Regions from separate parts of the Pseudoduganella albidiflava genome, predicted to be linked through region 1. Evidence: predicted binding sites of a transcription regulator. Region 1 holds the regulator's gene; the other holds the start of a gene.

Region 1 (3,204 bases):
CTGCCGGCACGTCCTGCGCCGCCGGCTCCGTTGGAATCTCCGTCTCCGGGTCCGGCACGGCCGACAGGATCGTCACCGCCACGCGCCGGTTGCGGGCGCGGCCGACCGGGTCGTCGTTCGCGGCCACCGGGTGGTTCGATGCGTGCCCGACCGCCGTCAGCCGCTCGGGAGCGACGCCCGATTCGATGAACAGCCGCACCACGGTGGCGGCGCGCATCGACGACAATTCCCAGTTCGACGGATAGATGTTGCGCACCGGCTGGTCGTCGGTGTGGCCTTCGACCTGGATCGCGTGGCGATCGGTGACCAGCAGCGCGGCCACGGCGGTCAGCGCCTCGCGCGATTCGGCCGTGAGGTTCACGTCGGCCGGGTCGAACAGCACGCTGGCGTTGATTTCCACCGATACGCCGCGGCTGTTCTGCGTGACCCGCACCTTGCCTTCCTTGACCAGCGGCGCCATCGTCGATTGCAGGTCCTGCGCCAGCTTGGTCATCGATGCGCGCTCCTGCCGCATCATTTCCTGGCGCTTCTTCAGGTTCGGATTCGGGATCGGCTGGTTCAGTACCTCGGTATTGGGCTTGACGTTGGCGCCCTGCCCGCCCAGCGCGTCGCCGAGCGCATCGGAAAACATCCGGTACTTGCCGATGTTGACCGACGAGATCGCATACATCACCACGAAGAACGCGAACAGCAGCGTGATGAAGTCGGAGTACGAGATCAGCCAGCGCTCGTGGTTTTCCGGTTCCTCGTCGAATGGCCGGCGCGCGCGGCGGTACTGGAAGCTCATCGTGGTTTCCTGGCTAGTAGTCCTGCATCAGCGTGGCGATGCGCTCGTCCATGATGCGCGAGAAGTCGCCGCTGGCGATGTCGTGGAACACGGCCGCGGCGATTTCCTGCTGGTGCACCTGGGCGATGACGATGTTCTTGAGCTTGTTGGCGATCGGGTAGAAGAACAGGTTCGCCATCCCCACGCCGTAGATGGTGGACACGAACGCCACCGCGATGCCGGGCCCCAGGCGGGAAGGATCGGTGAGGTTTTCCATCACGTGGATCAGGCCCAGCACGGCGCCCAGGATGCCGATGGTGGGCGCATAGCCGGCGGCCGATTCCCAGATGCGTACCGCCTGCCGCTCCGCCGTCTCGAACGCGGTGATCTCGGTATCGAGCAGCTGGCGCAGTTTATCGGGCTGGATGCCGTCGATCACCATGCGCAAGCCTTTGGCGAGGAACACGTTGCGCGCGCCATTCATGTGGCGCTCCAGCGCCAGCGGGCCTTCCCGGCGGATGGTCTGGTTCCAGGCCTGGATATCGCGCGCCAGCAGGATGCGGCTGTCGGCCGGCGGCCGGAACACCCACTGCAGCATGAGGATGCCGCGCCGCAGCGTGGCGGGCCGGGTCTGCAGCAGCACCGCGCCGAAGGTGCCGACCACCACGATGGCGAACGCGGCGGGCTGCACCAGCGACGACGGATCGCCGCCTTCCAGTGCCATGCCCACGATCAGGCCGGCCAGCGCCAGCAGCAGCCCCGCTACGCTGGACCAGTCCATGCCTGCTCCCGCAACGTGGCGCGCAGCCGCGACACCGCCTGGGTATGCAGCTGCGACACGCGTGATTCGGAGACGCCCATCACGGCGCCGATTTCCTTCAGGTTCAACTCTTCTTCGTAGTACAGGCCCATCAGCAGTTTTTCACGCGGCGGCAAGGCGTCGATCGCATCGATCACGGCCTGGCGGAAACCGGTGTCCATCAGCGAACGCAGCGGATCGGCTTCGTCGTCCTGGGCATAGCGGTCGAGGAAGCTGTCGCTGCCGTCCTCGTTCTTGAAGTCTTCGTAATACAGCAGCTGGTGGCCGCCGCCTTCGCCCAGCATTTCCTGGTAGGCCTCGAGCGACAGCTTCAGCGACGCGGCCACTTCGGATTCGGCCGGCGGGCGGCCCAGCTTTTGCTGCAGCACCGACATGGCGTTCTCGATCTTGCGCATGTCTTGCCGCAAGGTGCGCGGCATCCAGTCGCTGCTGCGCAATTCATCGAGCATGGCGCCGCGGATGCGCATCACCGCATAGGTTTCAAACTGGGCACCGTGCGTTTCTTCGTAGCGGTTGATCGCGTCGAGCAGGCCGATCATGCCCGCCTGTACCAGGTCATCCACTTCCACGCTGGGCGGCAATTTTGCCTTCATATGGTGGGCAAGGCGCTTCACCAGGGGCATGTGCTCCGTCAGCAGCGAATCCTTGTTCACCTTCCCTTTGACCGTGTACATAAATCTCTATTCTTGTTCAGTGCTGCATATGGTGGCCGCTCCCTGCATGATGCGACGCCAGCGTCGATAACGCCGATGGCGCTGCCAGCGACAATGACGACGATGGCGACGGCGCGGCCAGCGCAAACCGCCCCGCCAGCTGACGAAACGCGACCGAGGCACCGGCCAGCGGGAACGCATCCACCACGGCACGGCCCAGGCGCGCCGCGCGGTGCAGGTATTCATCGGCCGGCACCGAACCCATCGAGATCAGATTCACTGCCAGGTAACGGCTTGCCGCCTGTGCCATATTATCGTAAACGACCCTGGCCTCCCGCTCGGACGCACCGGTGACGACGATGCCGAACGGCCGCCGGCCCAGCTCGTGGTTGAGCCGCTTGATCATCATGTAGGCATTCGTGATCGAGGTGGCGCTGTTCGAGACCTGCACCACGATTTCCGAGCTGGCCATCACCGGCACGGGAAACGCTTCGCCATCGAACTCGCCATCGACGAGCACGATGCCGGCCTGCGCGGCCAGCACGTCGAACGCCTTGGCCAGCCGGCGCGCTTCCTGCGGGCCGTTGCGCGCTTCGCCGCGCGTCATCGACACTACGTTGAAGCCTTGCGGCACTTCATGGATGACCTGGTTCAGCGCGCATTCCTGGCGCGCCACGCTGAGCAGGCTGGCGCCATTGTCGACGCCCAGCCGAGAGGCAACCCCATGCGCGCTGGCGCAGGCGTCGACCAGCACCACGTCGTTGCCGGCACGGGCCAGCGAGGCGCCCAGGTTGACCAGCATGGCACCCTTGTCATCCTGCGGCGTGGCCGACAGGAACGTGACGATGCGGGGCCGCGGCGGCCCGGCCAGCATGCGCCGCAGTCCTTCCGCCTGATCAAAGTTGAAGTTAGCCAAGGTGCACCTCGCGCATGTCGATGTGGTTCGATGCTGCATGTCCGGCGCA
Region 2 (3,204 bases), 930 kb from region 1:
CTGCAGCAGCCCGACCGCACGCCGTTCAAGGCCGAAGTCATCGCCGAGGAAGATCGCGGCAGCTACGTGGCGCGGCAGGTGGTGTTCAACCTGACCGGCATGAGCCGCGTGCGCGCGCTGCTGCTGGTGCCGAAGTCCGCCGGCAGGCATCCGGCGACGCTGATGCTGCACGATCACGGCGGCAAGTTCGACATCGGCAAGGAAAAGATGATCGAGCCTTTCGGTACGGTGAACGCGGCCGATGGGGCGAAACATGCTTCCGCCAAGGCTTGGGCCGACAAGCACTTTTCCGGCCGCTGGCCGGGCGATGCGCTGGCCGCCCGCGGCTACGTGGTGCTGTGCACGGATGCCGTGGGCTGGGGCGACCGCGGCCCGCTGACGGGCGAACAGCAGCAGGCGCTGGCCTCGAACTTCTTCAACCTGGGCAGCTCGATGTCCGGCAACATGGCGCTGGAAGATGTCCGTGCGGCCGAGTTCCTGGCGTCGCTGCCGGAAGTGGACACGAAGCGCGTGGCGGCGCTGGGCTTCTCGATGGGCGCGTTCCGTGCGTGGCAGGTGGGCGCGCTGTCGGACGCGGTCACCGCCGTCATCGCCTCGAACTGGATGGCCACCACGGAAGGCTTGATGGTCCCCGGCAGCAACCAGCTGCGCGGCTCGTCCGCCTTCCAGATGATGCATCCGGGGCTGCTGCGCTACCTCGATCATCCGGACGTGGCCAGCCTTGCCGCACCGAAGCCCACGCTGTTCTTCGCCGGCGAAACGGACAAGCTGTTCCCCGTGGCCGCGGTGCGCGCGGCGTACGCGAAGATGGGCAAGGTGTGGCAGGCCTACGGCGCGGCGGACAAGTTCGAGGCGGTCGTGCGGCCGGGCGGCCACGAATTCCCGAAGGAGGCGCAGGACTACGCGTACGACTGGCTGGACCGGCAGTTCGGCAAACGGTGAAGCGGCCGGGCGCGCCGGATCACTGGCGCAGCAGCTCGAGGATCATCCTCGGCGCCGAGTTGGCCTGGGCCAGCATGGCGAAGCCGGCCTGCTGCAGGATCTGGGCGCGCGTGAGCTTCGAGGCTTCGGCGGCATAGTCGGTATCCATGATGCGCGAGCGCGCCGCGGCCAGGTTTTCCGAGGCCATCATCGCATTGCCGTAGGCGTACGTGAAGCGGTTCTGCATCGCGCCCAGGCTGGCGCGCTGCTTGTTGAGGAACTCCAGCTTGCCGTCGATGTACTGCAGCGCCGCGGTGGCGCCGGCATGGCTGCCCATGTCGATGTCGGCATCTTCGGTGGTGAGCATGGCGCCGATCGAGAAATCGATGGTGTCGCCGGCGCGGTCGCTGGCCTGCACCGCGCCGGCGAACGAGCCATCGAGCAGCGCGATACCGTTGAAGCGTGTCTCGGCCACGATGCGCCGGTTTTCCAGCACCAGCTGGCTGGCTTCGATCTGGATCGCCTGGCGGTCGCTGGCGTTGTTGGTGTCGTTGGCCGCCTGCACGGCCAGTTCGCGGATGCGCTGGTAATTGTTGCCCAGCTCGCCGATCGCCCCCTCGGCCGTCTGCGCCACCGAGATCCCGTCGTTCAGGTTGCGGCCAGCCTGGGAGAGGCCGCGCAGCTGCGCCGACATGCGCTGCGCGATCGCCAGACCCGCCGGATCATCCTTCGCCGAATTGATGCGCAAGCCACTGGACAGGCGCTGCAGCGACGTCGCGATGTCGGCCGACGAGCGCGCCAGTGCCCGCTGGACGAACAGCGAATTCACATTGGTGTTCAAGATCATTGCCATGCCGGCACCATTGCCTTATGAGGAATAGAAATTTCCTCTACTCATCAATTACGGCATGGAAATTCAAAACTCCATCACCAATTGTCACACAGCATCAAATTTAATTGCCGAGCCTGTGTCGTGGGTCGGATTGCAGAAGTTGCAAATGTCAGGGGGGCATTGCAGGGGTTTCAAAGAGCACCGCTCTTTGCCTGCAATGCGGTGATGCCTTGCAAGGCATCACTCCTCCCAGGCACGCTGACACGGGCTCGACTGGGGTGCTATTGCAGAGGCTGTGTCAGGGTGTCAGGCACCCTGACACGGGCTCGACAGCGGTGGAAGCTGAGTGGGAGGTGGAAGCGACAGTGCCCAGGCGATGGCTGGCTTCGCGCAGGTAGCGGGTGGCGCCGGGTTCGCCGTTGCGTTCGGCGAGCTGGAACCACTGCAGGGCCTGGGCCATGTCGGCGGGGGTGCCCTGGCCGGCGAAATACATCAGGCCCACGTTCAGCTGGGCGCGGGCGTGGCCCTGCAGTGCTGCCTGGCGGTACCAGTCGAAGGCGAGGGCAAAGTCGCGTGGCACGCCCAGGCCATTGTCGTAGCGGAGCGCGAGCGTGAACTGCGCCAGCGTATGGCCCTGGCCGGCCGCCTTGGCATACCAGGCGTTCGCCCGCATCACATCCGGCGCGGGGCTGTCGTCGCGGTCGTGCAGCACGCCGAGGTTGTACTGGGCGGCGGCGTAGTCCTGCTCCGCCGCGCGGCCGTACCAGTGCATCGCTTCGGCCAGGTCGCGCGGCACGCCCTGCCCCGTTTCATAGCGCAGGCCCAGGTCGAACTGGGCGCGGACGTGGCCCTGGCCGGCCGCCTTGCGGTACCAGTCGATCGCCGCGCCGGCATCGCGGGGCACGCCGTTGCCCGATTCATGTAGCTGGCCCAGGTGGTACTGCGCCGCCGGAAAGCCCTGGCCGGCCGCCTTGCCGTACCAGTGCGCCGCTTCGGCCGGGTCGCGCGGTACGCCCTGCCCCAGCTCGTAGCGCTGGCCCAGGTTGTCCTGCGCGGCGGCATGGCCCAAGGCGGCGGCGCGCCGGTACCATTCGAGCGCCTGCCGCTCGTCGCGCGGCACGCCCAGGCCGTTGTCGTGGATCAGGGCCAGGTTGAACTGCGAGCTGGCATGGCCCTGTTCCGCCGCCGCACGGTACCAGCGCACGGCTTCGGCGCTGTCCTGCCCGACGCCGTCGCCCTTCTCGTGGCGCAGTGCCAGGTTGAACTGCGCCGCCGCGTGGCCCTGCTCGGCCGCCTTGCGGTACCAGCCGATGGCCGCTTCCACGTCGCGCGCGACGCCCTGGCCGTTCTCGTAGCGCTGCCCCAGGTTGAACTGGGCGCGCGCATAGCCCTGCCCGGCGGCCTTGCGGTACCAGGCGATCGCCTGCGCGTAATCCTGCGGCACGCCCTTG

What was found. The regulator FliA, encoded in region 1, starts transcription of late flagellar genes. The targets are predictions, from matches to a motif close to CTAAAGTTTNNNNNNNNNNNGCCGNTA.
Region 2: EYF70_RS00490 (flagellin N-terminal helical domain-containing protein) is a predicted target of FliA. The motif match lies at 1,823-1,849, and genes of this name have one in related genera.

The regions. Positions count from the first base shown of each region.
Region 1 is NZ_CP036401.1:1,042,752-1,045,955, reverse strand. It holds gene motD (flagellar motor protein MotD) at 1-787, opposite strand, end outside; gene EYF70_RS04410 (flagellar motor protein) at 801-1,547, opposite strand; gene EYF70_RS04405 (RNA polymerase sigma factor FliA) at 1,529-2,260, opposite strand; gene EYF70_RS04400 (MinD/ParA family ATP-binding protein) at 2,277-3,155, opposite strand.
Region 2 is NZ_CP036401.1:116,073-119,276, reverse strand. It holds gene EYF70_RS00495 (dienelactone hydrolase family protein) at 1-942, shown strand, start outside; gene EYF70_RS00490 (flagellin N-terminal helical domain-containing protein) at 962-1,774, opposite strand; gene EYF70_RS00485 (tetratricopeptide repeat protein) at 2,052-3,204, opposite strand, start outside.